One region of the Paenibacillus apis genome, then DNA from elsewhere that is predicted to be linked to it. Evidence: predicted binding sites of a transcription regulator. Region 1 holds the regulator's gene; the other holds the start of a gene.

Region 1 (12,597 bases):
CGATGCGGCTGCCCGGGTGCTAGGCGTTGCCATGCGCATAAATCTCGGTCTGCCGGACCGCGGGCTATTCGGGACACCGGAACAGATTGCTGCCGTAACTGAACTGATTCGCACCTATGCACCGAAGATGGTGTTTGCTCCTCATTGGGAGGATCGCCATCCCGATCATGTAGCCTGCAGCAAGCTGGTGCAAGAGGCGGTATTTAATGCGAAGCTGCGCCGGTATATGCCGGACAAGCCGGCGGTTAGTCTGCCGGAGCTTTATTTTTACTATATTAACGACTGGACAACCCCGGATGTGCTGGTGGATGTAACGGACCATTATGCGCTCAAACAACAGGCTCTTGGCTGTTACCGTTCCCAGTTCATAAAAGCGGAAGGTGACGATGCTGCGCCGACGCCGCTGAATCAGGGGTATATCGAAAGGGTGCAGGCCAGAGATGCCTTACTGGGCCAAGCCCGGCTGATTCCTTATGCCGAAGGCTTCACGGTTAAGACACCTTATCTTGTTCATCTGTTCGGAGCCAGCCGCTCATAAACTATACTTGGGAATTAAGGAATCAAGGAGGCCGCTGGCGGATGGATTCATTTCTGAAGATCGGCATTACATGTTACCCGTCGCTCGGCGGGTCAGGAGTAGTTGCGACAGAACTCGGCAAGCTGCTGGCGGAGAAGGGGCATGAGGTTCATTTTATATCGCATAGTGTTCCTTTCCGTCTTGGCAGCTTTCATAAAAATATTAAGTATCACGAAGTGGATGTCAGCGACTATTATGTGTTCCGCTATCCGCCTTATGATCTATCATTAGCTACGAAAATGGCTCAAGTCGCCAAGCAGCAGGAGCTGGACGTGCTTCATGTGCACTATGCCGTTCCGCATGCTGTGTGCGCCTTCCTGGCCAAACAGATGGTTGGCGATAAGCTGAAGGTGGTCACGACCTTGCATGGAACGGATATAACGGTGCTGGCTCAGGACGAGTCGCTGAAGGATCTGATTCGGCTTGCCATTAATGAGAGCGATGCTGTAACCTCGGTGTCCAAGGATCTGACCCGGGAGACCCGGGAAGTACTGGATATTACCCGCGAGATCGATCTGACCTATAATTTCGTGGATCCGCGAGAATATTATCCGCGAAATACCTGCAACTGCAAAAGCGACTTTGCAGAACCGGGCGAAAAGGTATTGATGCATATTTCGAATTTCCGGCCGGTGAAGCGGGTTGGCGATGTGGTTGAAGTATTCAAGAAGGTTCAGGAGCAGATGCCTGCAAAGCTGTTATTTGTTGGCGAAGGCCCGGACCTTCCAAAGATTCAATGGAAGATCCGGGAGATGGGGATAGAGGATAAGGTGCATTTTCTGGGCAAGCAGGATGATATCGCCCAGGTGATCTCCATGGCGGATCTGCTGCTGCTTCCTTCCGAGAAGGAGAGCTTCGGGCTTGTCGCGCTGGAGGCAATGGCGTGCGGTGTGCCTACGGTGGGCTCCATTGCGGGAGGTATTCCGGAATTGATAACACACGGCGAGACCGGCTATCTGGCTCCGATTGGCGATGTGGATGCGATGGCTGAACATTGTCTCACCTTGCTGACCCAGCCTGAACAGATGAAGAGATTTCGCGAAGCCTGTCTGTATCGCGCCAAGAATGATTTTAGCAGCGAACGGATGATGCGGACTTACGAGTCCATTTACTATCGAGTGCTTCAACGCGAGACTCCCGGCGTGAATCAAATCTGTCCTTGAGTCTTAGATCTGCACGAGAAGTGTGCTTGGAGGCTGATCCTATGAACAGATGGAAAATGGTTCCCCCCCTGATGGTTCATCAGGGGGAGCTGGTGCTGGAACGGCTTGCGCTGCAGGGCTTCGAAGCCTACTTCGTAGGCGGGTGCGTTCGGGATGAATTGATGGGGCGCCCGGTTCACGATATGGATATTGCAACCTCGGCCACACCGGAACAGGTCGTTGCTCTGTTTGACCGGACTGTGCCGACCGGAATTCAGCATGGTACTGTAACTGTGCTGATGGAGGATCATGCGTTCGAGGTGACGACCTTTCGCAAGGAAGCGGAATATGAGGGGCACCGCAGGCCCTCCGGGGTGCAGTATGTGCGTGATCTCGAGCAGGATTTGCAGCGGCGTGATTTCACGATGAATGCTATCGCAATGGATCGTCACGGACAGATTAGCGACCCGTATCACGGGCTTCAGGATATTGAAGCGGGTGTCATTCGTGCGGTAGGGAGTGCTGCGGAACGCTTTGATGAGGATGCCCTGCGCATGGTGCGTGCTGTTCGGTTCGCTTCGGTCTTCGGCTTCCGTCTGACCAAGAGCACCTGGTCCGGTCTTCGGATTTGCCGCGACAAGATCGCCTATATCGCAACAGAGCGTATTCGCACTGAGCTGGAAAAGATGATCGCAGGCCCTCGCCCCCTGCGGGGACTGGAACTGCTGCGGAGAAGCGGTTTGCTAGAATACATAAACGCACCTGTTCCTATGTCGGCACTGCGGTGGCCTGTCAAGGAAGCGCCGAATGCCTGGCTGGCTGCCATTGAGCATGCCGAAGGGGCGGAGCTGCCGGAGCTTCGATGGTCGCTGCTGCTTCAAGGCTTGAGCGTTCGCGGTGAGGAGGCAGTCCCGATGCTGAAGCGTTGGACCTTTTCAAGGAAGCTGTCCCAGGCGGTGTCCAACATCATCATCTTCGATGAAGTGATGAACACGCTGAATGAAGATCGCTCTATTTCGCTGGAAGCACGGAAAACCCGGTTCATCGAGACGACGCTTCGGCTGGGCAAGGAGACGGCGGAAGGCTGGCTGCTGCGGAGAAAGGCACTGATTAAGAACCATCATCCGGAAGACGAAGAGAACGATCCAGGTAAAGCTAACCTTCTAACGGAGAATTTCCCGGAGGCAGAGTGGTATAGAGCGATCACCGTATTTGCTCTGTCGGATCTGAAGCTCAGCGGCGGTGAGATTATTGCCGCAACCGGACGGAAAGGCGGCCCTTGGTTAACGGAGCTGTTAAACGGACTGCTCTTTGCCGTTGCGGCAGGAGAATTAAGAAATGAGAAAAATGTACTTCTTGAACATGCGAAAGCTGTGGTGAATACGTATGGACACATCTAGGTTGTTAACCTTGCTGGAGGAACATGCTGCAACAGGAAAATATTTGTCCGGAGAAGAGTTAAGCAAGCTGCTGAAGATCAGCCGAACTGCAGTCTGGAAGCAGATTAACAAGCTAAGAGAAGAAGGTTATGAATTTGATGCGGTATCCCGCAGGGGGTACCGCCTCCTTCATGCCCCGGATCTAATGACTGCCGAACGGCTGGAGCGGTATTTGCAGACAAAGCTTTATGGGAGGAAGCTGCAACTGCTGAGCGTAACAAGCTCCACTCAAATCGTAGCCAGGGAATTGGCAGAGGAAGGGGAGCCGGAGGGGACGCTTGTTTTTGCTGAGCAGCAGACCGTAGGAAGAGGAAGACAAGGGCGCAGCTGGCATTCTCCAGCCGGCAAGGGCATCTGGATGAGCCTGGTGCTGCGTCCGGAGCTGCCTCTAAGGTCCGCCCCGCAGCTTACCTTGATGACCGCAGTAGCAGTATGCCAGGCGATACGCAAGGTAACCGGTGTGGAGGCCGGCATCAAGTGGCCGAACGATCTGCTTGCAGGCGGCAAGAAGATATGCGGGATTCTTCTTGAATCGGTAGGCGAAGATACCCGGATGAAATATTGCATCGCGGGGATCGGAATTGATGTTAATCTGGAGCAGGAAGACCTCCCCGAGCATTTGCAGGGCGTCGCTACCTCGCTAAAGCTGGCTGCGGGTCAGACTCAAGACCGGGCGGAGCTTGCGGCAGAGGTGCTTCTTCGAATGGAGCAGCTAATGGAGCTTTATCAAGCTGAGGGCTTCCAGCCGATCAGATTACTGTGGGAGGACATGTCCGTCACGCTAGGGCGGGGCGTGTCGGTCGCCGGTCATCAGGGGATGAATACCGGCAGAGCAGTCGCCCTGGATGATTCGGGCGGATTAGTGATTCTGGATGAATCCGGAGCGCTTGCCACGATTTTTTCCGGAGAACTTGAACTTGACTGATGTAAAATGTTTTGCAATTTGTTATACTGTCCACATGAGGCGATATCGATTTGAAATCGAATTGCACTCCAATGGGCAGACTTAAGTTAGACAGGTAAGTAGTACAGAGTTTCCAAGATCGCATGGATTCTGCTCTGAGCCGATGAGGACCGAGACAGAAAGAACGAGCGAAAGACGACTCTTCTTTTGTGTGGATTCGGGACCTTTAGTGCCAAACTAAAAGGTTTTTTTTGTGCGTCCAGAATATCCTGGTGTGCAAAATACCGAAGGAGGATAATGACAACGATGGCTGAAAAACGTGCACTAAACATTGTGAAGATGAAAAAAATGAAGCAGGAAGGCAACCCGATCACGATGATTACGGCCTATGACTACCCTTCCGCAAAGCTGGCGGAGGAAGCGGATATCGACATCATTCTTGTTGGCGATTCGCTGGGCAATGTAGTATTGGGTTATGATTCCACGATTCCGGTGACTACGGACGATATCGTCTATCATACCCGTTCTGTCGCTCGTGCTGCCGGGAATACGTTCATTGTAGCGGATTTGCCATTCATGACATATCACGGGAGCATTGATGAGACGCTCCGGACAGTAAGAAGAATCATGCAGGAAGGCCATGCCCATGCGGTTAAAATGGAGGGCGGTGCGGAGATTGCGCTTCAGGTGCAGAGCATTGTCCAGGCAGGCGTGCCGGTGCTGGGCCATATCGGCTTGACACCGCAATCGGTCAATCAGATCGGCGGCTACCGCGTGCAAGGCAAGGACGAGCAGGATGCCCGCCGGCTCATGGAGGATGCCAAGGCGCTGGAGCGTGCCGGTGTATTCGGGATCGTCCTGGAGCTAGTTACTGAAGAGGTGGCAGAAGCGATCTCGAAGGCTGTGTCCGTGCCGACCATTGGTATCGGGGCAGGACGGAGGGTAGACGGGCAGGTCCTCGTCTTCCACGACGTGCTGAAGTACGATTCCGACTACCGCGAGAAGCGCTTCGTGAAGACTTATGCGGATATCGGCGCTGAAATTCGTCAGGGCATTGCGGCTTATGTGAATGAAGTGAAGACCAGACAATTCCCGGCACAGGAGCATGTGTTCAATGCAGAGGATACCGTTATAGCGGGTCTTTACGGGAAAGTAAAAGAGGAAGCTGTGAAATGAACCTATTCCGGAATATTCAGGATTTAAGACAATATTTGAAGCAGGAGCGCTTGAAGGCAGCTCTGGAAGGCAAGGTCCTGGAGACAGGCTTCGTGCCTACGATGGGTTACTTGCATGAAGGGCATGCGAGTCTGCTCCGAGAAGCGAGACGCAACAATGATCTGGTGGTGCTGAGTATTTTTGTCAACCCGATTCAGTTTGGTCCGAACGAGGACTTTGAGCGTTATCCGCGGGACGAAGCGAAGGACCTGCAGCTTGCGGAGCAGGAAGGCGTTGACGCAGTCTTCTTGCCTTCAGTCGGGGAGATGTATCCTGCACAGACGCTAACCAAGATTACGGTCAGTCAGCAGCTGACTGGAGGGCTGTGCGGCGCTTCACGTCCCGGACATTTCGACGGGGTAACGACCGTTGTCAGCAAGCTGTTCAATATTGTTGAACCTGAGCGGGCTTACTTCGGACAGAAGGATGCTCAGCAGGTAGCCGTAATTACCCAAATGGTGAAGGACTTGAACATGCCCGTTCAGATTGTTCCATGTCCGATTAGACGGGAAGAGGACGGCTTGGCGCTCAGCTCCCGCAATGTGTATCTTGCCCCGGCTGAGCGCGAGGCGGCATTGGTCTTGTCCCGTCAGCTACTGCATGTGCAGGAGCTGATCAACGAAGGCGGGACCCTGACAGCGGGCGAGGCAAAAGAAACATTGCTGCATGCGTTCACGGCCGAGCCTCTGGCTGAGGTGGACTATGTGGAGGTTGTCCGCTTTCCAGGTCTTCAACCGCTTGGCGATTCCGAGAGAATAGCCCAAGATGGAGAGGTACTGGTTGCTGTTGCGGTAAAGTTCGGGAGCACCCGGCTGATCGACAACGTTATTCTGAGCAAGAAAGGTGTGTAACGCGATGTACAGAACGATGATGAAATCTAAAATTCACCGTGCCACCGTGACGGAAGCGAATTTGAACTATATCGGCAGCATTACTATTGACGAGGATCTGATGGAAACAGCGGATTTACTGGAAAATGAAAAGGTGCAGATTGTAAATAATAACAATGGCGCCAGACTTGAGACTTATGTAATTCCCGGCCCTCGCGGGAGCGGGGTCATCTGCCTGAACGGAGCGGCTGCACGTCTGGTTCAACCGGGCGATAATGTCATTATCATCTCTTATGCCCAAATGTCGGCGGAAGAACTGAGAAGCCACAAGCCAACCGTTGTGTTCGTGGATGAGAATAACCGACCTGTGGAGACCGCAGCTCAAGAGCTGCATGCCACGATTCGGTAATTGATCGCCAGGACCATCTGCCCTGACCGCCATGGCTATGCAATTAATGCCTGCGGGAATGAAATGTGAGCCCATAACAAAAAATGAACGTAAGGCTCACACTGATTTCATTTTCGATAAAGGTGGGATGCGGATGATGTTTCAACATATGTTTGCGGAAATGAGCGGGATGCTGGACGAAATCATTCATTATTATCCTGGAGCGAGCGGTCCTGCGCGTCAGGAGCTGGCTGCCAAGTGGCAGCTGCTCAAAACGATGAGCGATGGAATTATCGAGGAATGGCTGAGCTTTGAAGAGAAGCTGGGTCATTTCCGTCAAACCGGCGCCAGTCCGGATGGAGGTGGCGCTCTCCCTGTGCCTGAGCTGCCTGAGATGGCCGCAGAAGCCTTTGTAAAAGGTCAAGGGTATTATAAGCTGATGATGTTTACGCAGGCACTGACGCAGTTCAAACAGGTCGTGGAGCAGTATCCGGATAGCGCGGTGGGACGAACGTATCTGGCGATGTGCTATCTGCATCTGAATGAATCCGAACAAGCGGTACCGCATTTTTGGCGCGTTCTGGAAACCTGTGATTCGAAACGTATTCGTTCCATCATTTATAATGCACTTGGCTGCATTGAGGCTCAGAACGGAGTGCCTTTGAAGGCGAAGGAATATTTTAAGCTGGCTCATTACCATGATCCTTCCCTGCGAGAGCCGCTGGCGAATCTGGAATCATGCATGCGCAGCAGCGGGAAGCTGCATTATGGAAGCGAATTGACCTCTCTTCTGTAGTATTTCCGGCAACGCAGGAAAGGATTATCAGGCGATGCAGAACCCTTTGTCAAGGGGGCATCGCTTTTTTTTGTAGCGATTTCACATTCAATTTTCAAATTCGCCATCTTCTGTTATGCTGTTAATTAGACTGGAAGAAAGGGACTTTACAAATCAATGAAATACGCCGTACTTGATTTTGAAACCACGGGCAACCAATCCTCGGATGTGATTATTCAGGCTGGATTGGCCATTATAGATGAAGACATGACGGTATCCCGTGTATACAGTTCTTTTGTGAAGCCCGGGATTCCGATTCCGCCGTTCATCACAAGTCTGACGGGGATTACCGAAGAGGACGTCAAGGATGCGCCTGATTTGGACGAGGTCATGATGGAGATGGTTCCATTGCTCAATGACGCCGTGCTGGTCGGCCATAACGTTGCCTTTGATTTCAATTACTTACAGAGCGCGCTGGATAAGACCGGCTACCTGCCGTATACAGGGCGAATTCTCGATACCATGGATTTTTTGAAAATATTATATCCCTCCTTGACGACGTATCAGTTAGGGATGGTTGCCTCGGAGTTCGAGGTGGAGCATGACCGGCCGCATCAGGCGGATAGCGATGCCTTGGCTACGGCTCTGATCTTCATCAAATGCCTGGAGGAGCTGGAGCAGCTGCCGCTATTAACGATACAGCGACTGGCGGATTTGCTCTCCGGGGAGGACAGTGATCTGGCCTGGTTCTTCGATGCAGTACTGGAGCAGCGTCAGCAGAACCCTTCTGTAGATCAGGATGGTTATACGTACTACAGACAGTTCGCGTTAAAGACCGAAGACTGGATGAATATTGAGCCTGAGCGCAGCAATATGATGGATAACCCGCTTGAGGGTGTCAGCTTCGAGCAATTTATGGAGCAGGTGCAATCGTCTCTGAAGGAGAAGCTGCCTGAATATGAAGAGCGTGAAGCGCAGAACCTGATGCTGAAGGAAGTCGCAGCCGCTTTCCAGGAAGACAAGCATTTGCTTGTAGAAGCGGGCACAGGAACGGGGAAATCGTTAGGTTATTTGCTGCCCGCCATTTATCACAGCGTCAAAACTGATGAGAAGGTCATGGTGAGCACCCATACGATCAACCTTCAGGAGCAACTGCGCGAGCGGGATATCCCGCTGTTAACCGAGGTTGTGCCCTTCCCGTTCAAGGCCGCGGTATTTAAGGGAAGACAGCACTATTTGTGTTTACGCAAATTTGAACATAAAATGAACAGGAGAGACTTCGCCTCTCCGAAGGAAGAAGTCATGACCGCCGCGCAAATGATTGTCTGGCTTGCCCAGACAGAGAACGGCGATGACGAGGAGCTGAATCTCGGCAACCGGGGAGGAGACTTCTGGGAGACTGTGGCGAGTGAATCGGACTCTTGTCTTGGACGCTCCTGTCCATGGTTCCGCAAGTGTTATTATCACAAAGCGAAGCATGAAGCAGGAGTAGCGGACGTAGTCATTACCAATCATTCCAAGCTGTTCACGGACATCCAGGCGGGACATCAGCTCCTTCCTGGCTATGAGCGTCTTGTCATCGACGAAGCCCATCATTTGGAGGATGTAGCCGGAAAACATTTAGGAATGCAAATGAAATATTTCACAGTAGTGCACACCCTGACACGACTGTTCAAGGACAGCAAGAACGGTCAGCTTCCGAATCTGAGGCAGCAGCTTCAGCAATCAGGGAATGAGCGGGCAGCTTCCTGGGGAGCGGTCATCGATGGACTTTATCCTGCTTTCCTTGATGTGAAGGAGCATTGGGATCGTCTTGCTGAAGCGATGTTCACACTGATGCCCGAGCGGAGCGACGCCGCTTCTGGCGATCCTGGACAATTCGTGCTGCGGCTGCTGCCGCACAAGAAGCCGAAGAGCTGGGATGATCTGCTCACGATGGAGAACCAGATTTATGTGACCATTGGAGATATTGTTCGCAAGGCCGAGAAGCTGCTTACAGAGCTTAAAGAGCAGGACGAGCAGGATTTTGGCTCCGAAAGTCTAATTACTGATATAACCGGGCTGATCAAGGACCTGGGAACTGAACGGGACGCACTGCGTTCCTTCATGAAGCTGGAGGACGTAAACACCGTCTACTGGATTGAAGGCAACGGAAATTATCGAAGCAAATCCCTGCAGATATTTGCCGTGCCGATTGATGTCAGCGAGCAGCTCAAGAGCTACTTCTTCGACCGGAAGAAGAGCATTGTTATGACATCTGCCACCTTGTCGGTGGACAAATCCTTCCAATATATGATTGACCAACTGGGCCTGCAGGAGGCGCAGGCTCAAGACCGGCTCATGACCTCCATGCTTCCTTCGCCGTTTAATTACCGCGAACAGGCCTTGCTTGTGATTCCGCGGGACTTTCCAAGCGTCAAGGGAAGCGTAGGGGATGATTACTTTGTCAGTACACTCGTCCAATCATTGGCTGACACAGCGATCGTAACTCAAGGCCGTATGCTCGTGCTGTTTACCTCCTACCGGATGCTGAGGCAGGTGTATGATCCGCTAAAAGAGCTGCTGTCATCGCACAATATTTCGGTAATCGGCCAAGGCATGGACAGCGGCAGCCGCACCAAGCTTACCCGCCGGTTCCAGGGGCAGCAAGCATCCGTACTGCTGGGAACCAGCAGCTTCTGGGAGGGCGTTGATATCCCGGGAGATGCGCTCACGAGCCTGGCGATTGTACGCCTGCCGTTTCAACCGCCGAATCATCCGCTTGTGGAAGCCAAGAGCGAGCGGCTGCAGCAAGAGAAGAAGAATCCTTTCATGAAGCTGTCCGTTCCGCAGGCCGTCATCCGGTTCAAGCAAGGCTTTGGACGGCTCGTACGGACTTCCCAGGATCGGGGGATCGTCATTGTGTACGATACTAGAATTCTGGAATCATATTACGGAAAGTACTTTTTGTATTCTTTGCCTGGACCGAAGATGGAGCATATGCCGCTTGGCCAGATGGTTCCGCGCATTGCGGAATGGCTGGACCCGGAAAATCCGTAAACGCTTCTTAATTTGCGTCAATAATAGGGGGATAATCGATGAAGTCGGAGAAAATTTCAGACGCCGTTGTGCGTAGATTGCCAGTCTATTTGCGTTTTCTTAATGAATTAAGCCGCCGAGAGGTATCCACGGTTTCATCTCAGGAGCTGGGACAGAAGCTGGATCTGAATCCGGCGCAAATTCGTAAGGATCTCGCCTATTTCGGTGATTTTGGCCGGAAGGGGATCGGCTATGATGTGGCTTATTTGATCGAGAAAATTCAACAAATTCTGAATCTGGATCAACAGATTAATGTGGCGCTGATCGGAGCTGGTAATCTCGGACAAGCGCTATCGAACTATAATGCTTATGTGAAGGACAATATGAAGATTGTTGCCGTATTTGATGCAAGCCCTGGTAAAATCGGAGGGAAAATCAATAACATCGAAATTCAGCCGATCGAGATGCTGGATGAAACGGTACGCAACATGAATATCCGGATCGGAATTATCACGGTTCCTGCGGCAGAAGCCCAGCATGTTGCTGACAAGCTCGTGGCTGCGGGGATTGGAGCCATTTTGAATTTTGCGCCGACGATTCTCAAGGTGCCTGCTGAAGTGCGGGTACATGCGGCAGACTTTACCACAGACTTAATGAGTCTCGCTTATTATCTGGACGGCGGAAAGGAAATGAAAGACCATGACTCGAAAATGGCTGATTAAAGACGGCACGTTCGCGGTGCTGCATCAAGAACAAACCGTGATCCGCGGCTATATGTTGATCGAAGGGGATAGAATTACCTATATCGGCCAAGAGCGGCCGGAAGGCGTGGAAGGGGCCGAGACATTCGACGGCAAAGGCCTTCTATTCCTGCCCGGTCTGATCAATACCCATGGACATGCAGCGATGTCGCTGCTTCGCGGCTATGGCGATGACATGGTGCTTCAAGAATGGCTTCAGCAGAAGATGTGGCCCATGGAAGCAAAGTTCACCGGTGAAGATGTACGCTGGGGCACGGCGTTGTCTGTGATTGAGATGCTCAAGAGCGGAACGACGACCTTCCTAGATATGTATGATCACATGGATCAGGTGGCCTCGGTAGTGGAACAGTCCGGCATCCGTGCGGTCCTGACGCGCGGCGTGATCGGGCTTTGTCCGCCTGAGGAGCAACAGCGGAAGCTGGATGAAGCGGTGTTGTTTGCTCGCAATTGGCATGGGAAGGCAAACGGCAGAATTACGACGATGATGTCGCCGCACGCTCCTTATACCTGCCCGCCGGATTATATCGAAAAAATTGTGCAAGCGGCGCATGATCTGGATTTGCCGCTGCATACCCATATGTCGGAGACTCTAGCGGAGGTGGAACAAAATGTTCGGGATTACGGGGTTCGTCCGGCCCAGCATTTGTTGAACCTGGGCTTATTCAGCCGTCCGTCTTTGCTGGCGCATGCGGTGCATTTGACTGACGAGGAAATTGCAATGCTTGCCGAGCATCGCGTAGCCGTCTCCCATAATCCGGGCAGCAACCTGAAGCTTGCCTCCGGAGTAGCCCGTGTGCCGGAGCTGCTGCGGGCAGGTGTGACGGTATCCTTGGGTACGGATGGCGCAGCCAGCAATAACAATCTGGATATGTTCGAGGAGATTCGCCTCGCCGCCCTGATCCATAAAGGCGTTACAGGGGACCCGACCGCGATTCCGGCAGCCGAAGCCCTTCGTATGGGAACGGAATATGGCGCGAAGTCGTTGTTCCTTGACCAGACAGGTGTGCTCGCAGCGGGAATGAAGGCTGACTTTATCGCCTTGAACCTGAAGCAGGCTCATTTCCTGCCGAAGACCGATTATATCTCCCATGCGGTATATTCCGCTGCCGGTCAAGATGTCGAGCATGTCTGGGTGGACGGTAAGCAGGTCGTCAAATCACGGGAGTGTCTGACTCTGGACGAGGAGAAAATTCTGTTCGAAGCGCAACGAGCCTTTGAGGGCTTGCTTGCAAGATAGGATAGATAAGGCGTCTTAATCTATGTAAATTAACTTTTTATAGAAAGCCATTCAGGAGAGGAAAGGAAGGGAGCTTTTGCGTAACAGAACCAAATGGGTCTTGCTTTCCTTTATCATCCTTGCGCTTATTCTGCTTGGCCTCTATCGCTTTTATCTATATGTATATGAGGACACCTGGCAAGCGGAGAAGCTTGCAGTGCAGAGGGCGAAGGCGGAGACTACGCTTGTCAAGTCCGATGAAGTATGGAAATCAGTCTGGGACAAGGTATGCTGGGTGGTAGAGGGACAGAACGAAGACGGTGAACAGGTGA
Region 2 (12,597 bases), on a different contig from region 1:
ATGATAGATGGCGTTCTCAACCAGCGGCTGAAGCATGAAGCGAAGGACCTGGCATTGTAGGATATCTTCTTCATAGCTCAGCTCATAATCAAGGATTTCCTCATACCGCACACATTGGATTTGCAAGTAGCTTTCAACATGGAACAGTTCCTGCTCCAGTGAGATATACGTCTCTCCATGGCCCAGGCTCAGTCTGAAGTATGTGCTTAGCGCCTCTACCATCTCAACGATATTATCAGCTCCGTATTCTCCGGCCATCCATTGGATCGTATCCAGGGTGTTGTACAAAAAATGCGGCTTGATCTGTTCATGCACCAGCTTGAGCTCGATTTCTTGCTTTTCTTGCTCAGAACGATACAGTTGTACAAGCATTTCATTGAAGCTATGGGCCAGGTCGCCAATTTCATCTTGTCGCGATTCATCTGCGCGTATATGCTGATTGCCCTGCTGCACGTTCTTCATCACCTGACGGAGCGCTTGAATGGGGCGAATAATAGAGGTCAGCAGCAGCATCAGTAATAGAATGAATATCAGTCCCAGCAGAGTGCCTACGATTAGAGCCGTTCGCTGAGTTCTCACGACAGCTAGAGACAGCTCGGAATCCGGCACCTCGAGTACGATTTTCCAACCCTTTACACTATCAATCGGGGCTTCAAATACACTGATTCCATCACACCCCTTGCTATGGTTACACCCAATCGCCTGCTGCTCCGGCTCGTCGCTTCCACCCACAATCAGCTTGCCAAGCTGGTCGTACATGGAGATATCCTCTGCAATCTCCTTCATCTTCTCTAGCGAGACCCCGGCGGCAATGTAGGCAGCTTCTTCATTCTTCAGGGGTTGAATGCGATAGAGGATAACAACAATCTCTACGCCGTTTGCTTTGGATACAATCGGATGACTGACTACATAATCGGCATTGGATTCGATAAGGTGCTGGTAGTAGGGACGATTCAAAATAGAGAAGGGCTTGTCCTCCATTCCCCAAGAGAAGGCATGAAGATCCACGACGCGAATTGATTCATATTCTTCCTGCTTTCGTCTCTCCAGCCTATGCGTCTCTTGCAGAAGCTGCTCTCTGGACCACTGATGGTCAGAGGCTAGAGCAGCCAGCGTATCAATTTCGCCAATTCTTTGATTAAACCAATAATCGATTTGGTCGCTGCGGGCGTCCAGCACCTGCTGGGTCAAGCTTTTGTTCAAGGGAATCACCGTATGATTCATCTCCATATAAATCGTAACCAGCAGAGCAAGAAACAGAAGCGTAAAGCAACTGCCCGCATACAATAAGAGCTTTTTCTGTATAGAGTTCATCGTGCATATCAGCTCCTTGTATTTCAAATGGCAGCTTGTCCGGAATAAAGCCCGAAAAAGATAAAAAACATCTGAATCGTGCAAATACTTGTGATTGCACCTGCCTTATAATAGCTCTTGTGCACATTTTCACATGAAAAGCTGTTTGTGTCTAGGAGCCTGGTAACAAAGAGGGCTTCCGGCCGTGAGAATCAAAATGGAGGGGAGAACAAAATGATGCAACGAATTTACTCAAAAAGAATACTGGCGATGCTGTTGACTTTATGTCTGGTGCTTATGGCAACTGCTTGCGGGGGCACGGAGACACCCAGCGCGAACAACAGCGAAGATGCTGGAACCAAGGTCGTTGAAGGTGTTGGACAAGGTAAGCACGGAGATATTAAGGTCAAGGTAACCTTCACGGACAATCAAATTACTGACATTGAAGTCGTGGAAAATAAGGAGAATGAGGTGCTGGCGGAGCCAGTCTACACACAGCTGAAGGAAGTGGTTATTGCAGCGAACAGCCCGGAGGTTGACGCAATTAGCGGATCCACTGTAACGAGTAATGGCTATCTGGATGCGATCAAGGATGCGATTGCCAAGTCAGGACTGACCCTTGCTGCCGCTGGCGCTGCGGCTAACAACGCCCAGAGCAAGGAGGCAGCCGAGCAGACATATGATGTTGTAGTAATCGGGGCAGGCGGAGCCGGCTTCAGCGCGGCTATCGAAGCGAATCAGGCCGGAGCCCAAGTCGTGCTATTGGAGAAAATGCCAACGGTAGGGGGAAACACACTTATATCGGGCGGAGAAATGAACGCGCCTAACAACTGGGTGCAGCAAAAGCTGGGAATTACAGATGATACGGCAGATTTATTTTATGAGGACACGCTTAAGGGCGGAGATAACCTGGGTACACCTGAGATGGTTCGCATTCTGGCCGACCATGCACTGGAATCTGCCGAATGGCTGCGTGATGAGGTCAAGGTGGAATTCCTGCCGGATCACCTGTTCCAATTCGGGGGTCACTCCAGAAAGCGCGCCTTGATTCCTGTCGGTCATACAGGAGCTGAACTGATTACAAAGCTGAAGACCAAGACGGAAGAGCAAGGCGTTACCATCAAGACGAGCATGAAGGCAGATGCATTGATTACAAATGATGAAGGCAGAGTAACCGGAGTAGAGGCTACTGACGGCAGCGGCAATAAGATTATTTTTCATGCAAAAATGGGCGTTGTAATAGCTTCAGGCGGGTTTGGATCTAATATAGAGATGCGTAAAAAGTATAATCCGGAAATGGACGAAAAGTACCTGTCCACGGACACACCGGGAACAACGGGCGATGGGATTGTCATGGCCGAGGCTTTGGGTGCTAAGCTCGCTAATATGGAATATATTCAGACTTATCCGGTGTGCAATCCGGAGACAGGGGTCATTTCTCTTGTCGCCGATTCCCGATTTGACGGTGCTATTCTGATTAATCAAGAGGGAGAGCGTTTTGTCGAGGAATTGGAGCGCCGGGATGTCATCTCGAAGGCCATTCTTGCTCAGACAGGGGGCTATGCCTATCAGCTCTGGAATCAGACGATTGCAGATATAGGCAAGACAATCGAAGCCCATCAGGATGAATATGATATGCTGGTTAAGCAAGGCCTGCTGTACAAGGCGGATACTCTTGAAGAAGCAGCGAAATTCTTTAATGTGGATATAGATACGTTGAAAGCCACCGTAAAAAAAGTAAATCAATATGCAAGCACGGGTGATGATCTGGATTTCCATCATCGCGGCGGACTGGTCTCGCTGGAGACAGGACCTTATTATATTCAAAAAGCCGTGCCTTCTGTCCATCATACGATGGGCGGGCTTGTAATTGATGAGAAGACGCACGTAATAAATGAGGTAGGCAGTATTATTCCAGGGCTGTACGCAGCAGGCGAGGTCACGGGTGTGATTCATGGCACGAACCGTCTCGGCGGGAACGCCATCGCGGATGTATTCACCTTTGGCCGTATTGCAGGACAACAGGTTGTGGCCGAGAATTAATCCAGCAATAAAATAGGATGGTATTTGTAAGAAATTAAGGAGCTAAGCGGTCTATTCTCGCTTAGCTCCTTGCTTTTTGTTGTCTGCTCGCTGTGGAAGCTCATTACCTCCATAGCCCACATCCGCGCCGATGGTGCCAGGGAGCTTTTCCAACGGGATAGCAGCTGCAGTGAACAAAAGGACATTACATTTCAGAGAAATAGGTTGAGAGAGTCTCTAGTGAAATTTTTGATATTAGAGTGTGCTAAAACTGGGGAAATTCATTATTTTGAGGAATTTAAGAGAAGATTCTTCACTAAAATGGGGTTCGAGCCTCGAATGGCGAATTTAAGGGAAAAAAATTCACTGCGTTAAACGGAGGCTCCCCCTCATTCCCTTGTGTCCCCCTATCACCTTCACCTGTATTTTACATAGGACGACAGCTACCGCTATGGTATACTGTAAGGTAGAGCTGAGGCTTAATAGACTTGATGGTAGATAGGAGGTGCCTTGTTTGAAAGAATATAGCGAACCGGATCAGCAGGAGGGGAAAGTGCTTCCGCTTGAGATGGATGCGGGCTTTTTCTTTGAACGGGCAGTCTCTTCACTGGACCGTCGCCACTATGATAAGGCATTAAAGTATTTTCGCAAAGCGGCGGAGTATGAGCCGCAGAATCCGGTAAATCATTGCAATCTGGCGGGGATTCTATCCGAGATGGGGGACTTCGAGGCTTCGAATGCAGCCCTGTCCATCGTCCTGGATGAGATCGATCCGAACATGACAGAATGCTATTTTTATATGGCTAATAATTATGCGAATATGAATATGTTTGAAGCGGCGGAGCAGGCACTGGTCACATATCTGGAGAGGGATGCCAGCGGCCAGTTTCTGGAGGAAGCGGAAGAGATGATGGACTTGCTTCAATTCGAATTGGAGCGTCCGACGAAGGTAACGAGTATTAAAGCCATGGAAGGTGTAGTCGAGCATGACCGCGCGCGTTTGTGGCTGGAGGAAGGCAAGTTTGTTCAAGCCGTCAAGCTGCTGGAGGAGATCGTGGAGAAGCAGCCGGACTTCCATTCCGCCCGTAATAATCTGGCGCTGGGTTATTATTACCTGGGCCGGTTTCAAAAGGCGCTGGATATGGTGGAAGAGGTGCTGCAGCAGGAGCCGGGGAATTTGCATGCGCTCTGCAATCTGGCGATTTTCAGTCAGCATGTGGGCGATCAAGAGGCGCTGAATGCCCTCTCGGGGCGTCTCGGCAAAATTGTTCCTTTTCATCAGGAGCATGTGTTTAAGCTGGCTACGACGATGGGAATTCTCGGCGACCACGAGGCAGCCTACAGTCACTTCCTCCGCTTGCTCCGGGAGGATGATATCGTGCCTGAGCCGTCCTTGTACCACTATACGGCTACCGCTGCTTTTTATACGGGAAGATTTCAGGCCGCAGAGAAGCTGTGGCGGCAAGCGAAGAGCCTGGATCCTGCCTCCAAGGTTGCTGAATACTACTTGGAGTGGCTGTCGCTTTTTCAGGAAGAATTAGGCCGTGACAAGGAAGAGATTGAGACAAGCAGTTCTTCTGTGCCCGTGATCAGTTACCAGTATCAATTGCCCTTCGAGGAGCAGATGAAGCATTGGGAAGGCTCGGAAGAGGGGCTTACAGAAGACCTGCTGGCGAATCCGCTCGTTCGGGCGTCCTGCTTCTGGGCGCTGCGTCATGGTGATGATAATGTCAAGCTGCAAGTGATCGAGGCCTTCCGGCATATTGCCGATCATGAGGCGGAGTTGGAGCTGCGGGCCTTTCTGCAGAATCCTGACGAGGATCCTCAGTTGAAAGAGACTGCCCGATTTGTGCTTCGCAACTGGAGTGCCGAGCAGGAATGCGCGGCGTCTAAGAAGGAGCGTGAGCTTGCCGGTGCGCTGCAAGGAGAATCTCATAGATTGCCGGTCTGGAAGGCCGAATGGCAGGCCGTGCTTGATCTTGTGTCCCTGCAGAACAAAGGAGAATTTGATGCAGAGAAGCTGCAGGATTTGAAATCCTTATGGATAGAGTTCCTGGACTCTATGTACCCGAATGTGCCGGAAATCAAACACCTTGAGGGCTGGGCAGCTGCGCTGGAATATCTGGTCGCCAAGCTTCACAATCTTCCGCTCACCTATAAAGTGCTTGCTGAACGCTACGAGGTTACTGCATCGCTGATACGGCGTTATGTAGAACGGATTGATGAGGTATGCGCGGTCAAGAAGCGATTGAAGCCAACCTTTCCATTCGTCCAATAAAATATAGGACAAGGGCCGTCAAATCCAGCCCTTGTCCTCTGCCAGCCGGATCGCTTCGATCCGGCTTTTGGCGTCCAGCTTGCTCAGTATCTCCGAGATGTAATTGCGCACCGTCCCGCTGGACAAATGCAGCCGCTTGGCAATTTCCCCGGTGCGATAGCTGGCTGCTGCGAGCTTTAGAATCTCCTGCTCTCTTGGCGTGAGCGGATTCGCTTCCCGCAGACTGCCGAAGACCAGCTCGGGAGCGACCTCGGTATGTCCTGTCATGACCCGGCGGATGGCTTCGGCCAGGCGATCGCTGGATTCGTCCTTAAGCAGATAGCCGTTAACGCCCAAGCGGGCGGCCCGCTCAAAATACCCGGGTCTGGCAAAGGTCGTCAGGATGATGATCTTACAGGCCTCTCCCCGCTCCTTAAGCTTCTCGGCCACATCCAATCCGCTGAGCACAGGCATTTCGATATCCATCAGACATACATCCGGCTTGAGCCGTTCGATAAGAGCCAGGGCTTCTTCTCCGTCCGCTGCTTGTCCCACAACCTCCAAATCGTCTTCCAGGTCCAGAAGTGAAGCAAGCGCTCCCCGTAGAAGCCGCTGATCTTCGGCAATAACAATGGATATCATTCGGCACCTTCCTCCTTCCGGTCTTTAATGACAAAGGGGACCTGTACGGTCAAGCGGGTCCCTTTTCCATGCTCAGGCCTGGAGAACCGCAGAGAGCCTTCAATCAGCGAAAGCCGCTCAGCCATTCCCTTCAGTCCGTTACCGGCGCTTGTTCCCGTTCCGGCTTCAGGGTCGTCCGCGCATGATCCCGTATCGCTTAGCGGCAATCCGATGCCGTTATCTTCAATCTCGATCTGAAGCGAGGATTCAGAGCTGGCGATGCTGATCCGGCAATGAGTGGCTTGACTGTGCTTGACCAGATTGGTGATCGCTTCTTTGATACAAAGGCTGAGAATATTTTGCGATAGCGGCGAGACACCGATCTGTTCCGGTTCTCCTTCGACGGTGAAGTCAATCCCGGCTGCTCGCAGCATCTCGCGTGCCTCGGCGATCCCCTCCGCAATACTCGAAGCACGCATATCGGACACAAGCTCCCGGACCTGCCGCAGGGCAGCTCTGGATGTTTGTTGTATTTCCTTGGCCTCGGCTTGCGCACGCAGCGGATCCTTTGCGATAAGCTTCTCCACGAGTTGACTCTTCAAAGTGATCAAGGACAACGTATGCCCCAGCGTGTCATGCAGGTCGCGGGCAATCCGCATCCGCTCCTCCCGGGTGATGAGCTCCTTGATCTGCTGCTGCGCCATATCCAGCTCCTGCTCCAATTGCTGCTTGCGCACCATGGACCGGATGCCGAAGGGAGAGGCCAGCATCAGAATCAGAAAGGGGAGCGTGAAGATCAGTTCCAAAGGCTCCATTTTAGGGATGATTAGCGCGATAAGGCCAAGCTCCATGGCGGTAAAAGCGGTGATGAAAACTCTAAACATCCGATGATCGCTATACCAGCCGATAAAATTGGCTGTAAAAAAACCCATATAAAGGTTGAACGGACTATATCCCAAACACATCACCAGAATCAGGGCCATTTGCACAATCAGCCACCAGGTGAAGGCGGTTCCTGTCACATTATAGAGCTGGCGATAGGTCACCACGAACACGGCGATAAATACATAACCGAAGGCTAGCTTCAGCCCGGTCTCCTGTTGGAGGTTAATAATGGGCAGCGCGATATAGACCAGCCACAAGTAGGGGAAAAAGCCAAACCTTTGCGGAAACAGCCGAAAACGGCCATCACTCGTTCTTGCTTGCTCCATTCCAGAATCACACTACTTCCTGTTTTTTGCGGATATACGTGGATAGTACCATAAACACGAGGAGGTAGCCCAGTAAAATCAGGAAGTGACGCAGATCAGGCGTCTGTCCGTTGACAATATCCCAAGCCCCGTTGCCGTAGTTATAGGAAGGCAGCCATTTGCCAATCTGCTGCATCACCGAGGGAAAGGTCTCGATCGGCATCCACATACCTCCCAGCAGGGCCATTATCAAATAGATTGCATTGCTGACCCCGCTCGCCGTATCTACCCGCTTCATGTTGCCGATCATTGTTCCGATGGCGAGAAACGGCACCGAGCCGGCCAAAATCCAGAGGGCGCTGTATACCCAGGTCAGCGGAGGCAGGGATACCCCGTTGATCAATACGCATGCTCCAAATATAAACCCGATTGAGATCAGATGCATGACGGTCTGACCGAACATTTTGCCGAAGGAATACATCCATCCGGGCAGCGGCGTCACCTGCATGAACCGGGTCCAGCCTTCTGTGCGCTCCTGCACCAGTCGAATGCCCAGCGTCATAATCGAGGAGCCCATTACGCTAAAGGTCGTCATGGACATCAGGTAATGGGCGGCCCATTCCTTCATGTCTCCGCCTGTATCAATGATTCGGGTGAATATAAAGTAGAAAATAACCGGCATCAGCAAAGACCAGAATACATAGTAAGGGTTTCGAATCACTCGCAGCAGCTCGATTTTACATTGCTTGATCAGCATTTTAGTCGCCATGTTAAACCGCCTCCTCTTGGATGGATGTCAATTGCTCAAAGGCCTCGTCCAGACGTCCCTGGTCCACGGCAATATCACGAACGCCGAGCTTCTCGGCAAAAATCTGCTCCAGCACTTGGTCCGTATGATCGGTGTGAATTACGATACGGCCCTCCTGCTCGCTAAAAGCGGATAGCGCAGGATTGCTTGCCAGCTTGCGGCGAAATTCCAGATTATCCTCCAGCGGGAGGAATGACACCGAACGCTTGACGATCACCGACTTGATCTCCTCCGGCGTCCCGTCCGCAACCAATGCGCCCTGGTGAAAAAGAAGGATCCGGTCAGCCGCATCATCCGCCTCTTGCAGATAATGGGTGGTGAACAGAATGGTCTTGCCTTGCTTGGCGAATTCCCGGATCTGGTCCCAGAAGCGGCGCCGGGCACCGATATCCAGACCTACGGTCGGCTCGTCGAAGAAGAGCAGATCGGGATTGCCGGCCATTGCGAGGGCGAAGCCGAGATTCCGCTTTTGCCCGCCGGACAGTTTCTCTGTGTAACGGTTCAAGTCCTTCCCGTGCAGCCCGGTCATAGCGATCAAAGCGTCCATGCTCATCGGATTCGGATAATAGCATCGTATGAGCTCCAGTACCTCGCGTACTTTAAGCCGGTCCATCAAGCTTACTTCCTGGAGCATGGCGCCGATGTGGTGACGGACGGACGGTTCCTTAGGAGACTTGCCAAATACTCGGATCTCTCCTTCTGTAGGTTCTAGCAGGCCGAGGATCATGGACAGGGCCGTTGTCTTGCCTGCGCCGTTGGGGCCCAGAATAGCTACAATAGAGCCTTTGGCAATGCGGAAAGATATGCGGTCTACCGCTTTTTTGTCCTTGAACGTTTTGCTTACCTGCTTCAGTTCTATAATGGAATCCATCAGGATCATCCCTTCTGTGGTTACCGGAATTTCCCTTGTGGGAGCTTTGATCTCAGCATATCGGATCTGGCGGAAGCTCGTTAGTAGGGAGTGTCATGATTTTAAGATGACAAATGTCATGTGAGAGCCGGATTAACCTGCTTTTCGAACAAATTGGAATGGATAGGCGGGCTAGCGGCGGGTAAACGGGCGTCATGTTGGGTAAAACTTAGATAGTAGAACAGGATGGGAGATGAGTCGTTGTGAAGACGATGTATTTCTGTCATCCATCAAGGAGGTAGCGTGATGTCGATATATAAGTCTATTGTGATCGGAACCGGGCCAGCAGGGCTGACGGCGGCCATTTACTTGGCAAGAGCGGGGCTTGCGCCGCTTGTGATTGAGGGAATTCAGCCGGGCGGTCAGTTGACCACGACGACGGAGGTGGAGAACTTTCCGGGCTTTCCCGAAGGGATTCAGGGGCCGGAGCTGATGGACCAGATGCGCAAGCAGGCAGAGCGCTTTGGCGCGGAGTTCCGGAGCGGTTGGGTGACCGGGGTGGATTTTGCGAGGCAGCCTCGAATCATCACACTGGAGGGCGGAGAGACGCTGCAGACGGAGACGGTAATTCTGTCGACAGGCGCGTCGGCCAGATACCTGGGAATACCGGGCGAGCAGGAAAATGTCGGGCGGGGAGTCAGCACGTGTGCGACCTGTGACGGTTTCTTTTTCCGGGGAAAAAAGCTCCTCGTCGTCGGAGGCGGGGACTCAGCTATGGAGGAAGCCAGCTTCCTTACACGCTTCGCGACACAGGTGACCATTGTGCATCGGCGGGACGAGCTGCGGGCCTCCAAGATTATGCAGGATCGGGCTCGAAGCAATGGAAAAATTGCATGGGCGCTGAATCGGACGCCGGTGGCCGTCGAAACGGACGAGCTGGGGCGGGTCAAGGGTCTGCGGGTATTGAACAATGTTAGCGGTCAAGAGGAGCTGCTAGAGGCGGATGGCTTATTCGTGGCGATCGGTCATACGCCGAACACGGCATTTCTCGGGGGGGCGGTCGAGATAGACAGCCATGGCTATATCGTGGTTCAACCGGGGACGACGAAGACGAACGTGCAGGGCGTATTCGCTTGCGGGGACGTGCAGGATACACGCTACCGCCAAGCCATTACCGCAGCAGGCAGCGGCTGTATGGCAGCGATGGACTGCGAGAAATACCTCGAAGGCAGCATGGTGCACGACTGGAGCGAAACGCTTAATTAAATACTCGATCTGATGCTCAGTCTTCTTTAGCAAGGGCCGGAGCCATTCCTATCTGGAGGGCACCGGCCTTTGATTTACAATTTACAATCCAGTGCTCCCCCGTTGCAATAATCTGTTTAACGGACATTAAGTCTCCTTACGGCACAACTTTGATGAGGTCTGAGGTGTAACGGACATTTTGGGAGCTAAAAAGGGAGAAATGAGTAGATATAAGCTAGTTGACCCACATAAGAGCTGAATATGTCCGTTACATATCAATTTAGAGGGGGAGAGTATGTTAAAGGTCAAAAATGTCCGTTAGTGAGCAGGTTTTTCAGCGAAATCTTCCCATACAGCAAGCATCCATCCGCATACCATATTTAAATCTCTTTCCGACGAAAATAAATCAGCCCGGCGGCGAAGAAGAGCACGAAGCTGCCGACCACTGTGATCATCAAGCTCTCGATCGGCAGGTTGAAGGCGCCGAAGTTTCGCTCCTGATGGGGCATCATCGCCAGTACGGGCTGTGCCCACGGGTAGAACGGTCCGATCTTGGCCGAGTTAATGATCAGCATGCTGGAAATGGTCAATGACACATTCACGACAAGCGGAGCAGCGAAGCTGGCCCAGCTCAGTGACACGCCAAGCTGCAGGGCGACCAAAGGCAAGCAAGCCACCCAGCCGCCAAGCAGGTTCGTTAACAGCAATCCCCATGATACCGGAACGGTGACGTGCTGAATCCAGCCGGCCAAGAGGATTGCGCCCAGAAACATGATCTGGCAGAAGGCGAGCAGCAGGGCGGATGTGAGCAGCTTGCCCAAATAGACTGCCGTGCGCGATACCGGCAGCACCAGCAATTGCTTCCATCCGCCGCCGGTATGCTCATACCGGCATAGAAAGGCGGGAAGCAGCCCCGACAGTATGGGCAGGAACAGAAGCGCATGAAGCACGACCATGGAGCCCAGAATATAGGTCCAGGGGTTCCCGTCCTCAGGGATCTGTGTAAGGACGCCGATGGGAACCGAAATAATCGGGCTGGCCAGCAGGATCAACCAGATCCAGGACTTAGACATTTTCAGCCGTTCGGCGGACAATACGCGAAGCAGGCCTCCCATTTTAATCCACATCCTTTCTGTTAAAATGCAGCATACCCATAACCATAATTACAAGACCGCAGAGGATTCCTGCGCCGACGAACCACCAGGCATGAGGGCCGCTAAAGGCGTAAACCGGCCAGTTGAGCGGGAACCACTCCGGCAGCTGAAGCGTGAACGGCGAGATTACCGCGGCACCTACACCCAAAGTTACCGGCATCGACTGATTGCGGAAGGTGAGCGACAGCCATAGCTGCAAGGCCAGCATCGGCAGCACGGCTGCAAACGAAGCGAAGCCCATCCGCAGCAGATCCAGATAAGGCAGCTCAGTTCCGAAGCCGAGCAGCAGGCCAAGCAATGCCGTACCGATAGGCAGCAGCAGACAGGACACACAGAGGACCAGAAAGCATAGGGTGAATTTGGCGCTAAATACCGAAATCCGCGAAATCGGCAAGGCTAGCAGCTGCTTCCAGGAGCTCATCTGATGCTCAACGCCCGCTACCAGCGAGCTGACGAGCGTTACGCCGAGATAGAGTGAAATCGGAACGAAGAAGGAGATATTTTCGATCAATCCGCCCCATAAGTCATCCGCATACTGCTTCATTAAATAATCCAGCCGAAGACCGAAATTAAGAGCCTGCATGGCGACAAGTCCGATGGGGGCGATGAAGATCAGCAGCCAAATGCCCTTTTTGCGAATTTTGAGAAAATCAGCGGACAAAGCGCGGAGCATCATAGCCGGTCACCGCCCCCGATGACTTGCATGAAGATATCCTCCAGCGATTTCCGGTGCTCCTCGACCCGGTAAATATCATGACCGTTCTCAACGAGACGTTTAACCAGCAAAGGAACGTTCTTGTCTGTCATGCCCGGGAACACGAGCGCCCCCTCTTTCACGGTTCCGGCCACGCCCAGTCCAGTATCTCGAGCCAGCCACAGCGCTGCTTCGGGATCGGAGACAACCAGGGATATCTCGGACGAAGCCTGCTCTTTCAAATTCCGAATCGTATCCTGAAATACCATGCGTCCTTCGCGGATAATACCGACCCGCCCGGCCATTTGCTCCACTTCGCTAAGCAAGTGGCTGGAGACGAGCACGGTAATGCCGTATTGCTCCGGCATGCTCTTGATCAGCTCACGAATCTCATGGATCCCGGAAGGATCCAGCCCGTTGGTCGGCTCGTCCAGAATGAGCAACTCAGGGTTTGCAAGCAAAG

Evidence for each region. The regulator Rex, encoded in region 1, represses fermentation and respiration genes when NADH is low (regulators of the CRP and FNR family bind a similar motif). The targets are predictions, from matches to a motif close to TTGTGAAATATTTCACAA.
Region 2: KI362_RS06365 (flavocytochrome c) is a predicted target of Rex. The motif match lies at 1,432-1,449, and genes of this name have one in related genera.

Annotation. Positions count from the first base shown of each region.
Region 1 covers NZ_BORS01000008.1:829-13,425, reverse strand. The annotation lists gene bshB1 (bacillithiol biosynthesis deacetylase BshB1) at 1-538, shown strand, start outside; gene bshA (N-acetyl-alpha-D-glucosaminyl L-malate synthase BshA) at 580-1,740, shown strand; gene KI362_RS12525 (CCA tRNA nucleotidyltransferase) at 1,782-3,119, shown strand; gene KI362_RS12520 (biotin--[acetyl-CoA-carboxylase] ligase) at 3,106-4,083, shown strand; gene panB (3-methyl-2-oxobutanoate hydroxymethyltransferase) at 4,369-5,238, shown strand; gene panC (pantoate--beta-alanine ligase) at 5,235-6,128, shown strand; gene panD (aspartate 1-decarboxylase) at 6,133-6,516, shown strand; gene KI362_RS12500 (tetratricopeptide repeat protein) at 6,650-7,291, shown strand; gene dinG (ATP-dependent DNA helicase DinG) at 7,448-10,309, shown strand; gene KI362_RS12490 (redox-sensing transcriptional repressor Rex) at 10,348-11,010, shown strand; gene KI362_RS12485 (amidohydrolase) at 10,988-12,286, shown strand; gene KI362_RS12480 (cell wall elongation regulator TseB-like domain-containing protein) at 12,363-12,597, shown strand, end outside.
Region 2 covers NZ_BORS01000003.1:390,794-403,390, reverse strand. The annotation lists gene KI362_RS06370 (sensor histidine kinase) at 1-1,314, opposite strand, end outside; gene KI362_RS06365 (flavocytochrome c) at 1,528-3,336, shown strand; gene KI362_RS06360 (tetratricopeptide repeat protein) at 3,884-5,593, shown strand; gene KI362_RS06355 (response regulator transcription factor) at 5,612-6,214, opposite strand; gene KI362_RS06350 (sensor histidine kinase) at 6,211-7,404, opposite strand; gene KI362_RS06345 (ABC transporter permease) at 7,412-8,152, opposite strand; gene KI362_RS06340 (ABC transporter ATP-binding protein) at 8,154-9,062, opposite strand; gene trxB (thioredoxin-disulfide reductase) at 9,354-10,307, shown strand; gene KI362_RS06330 (ABC transporter permease) at 10,667-11,401, opposite strand; gene KI362_RS06325 (ABC transporter permease) at 11,403-12,116, opposite strand; gene KI362_RS06320 (ABC transporter ATP-binding protein) at 12,113-12,597, opposite strand, start outside.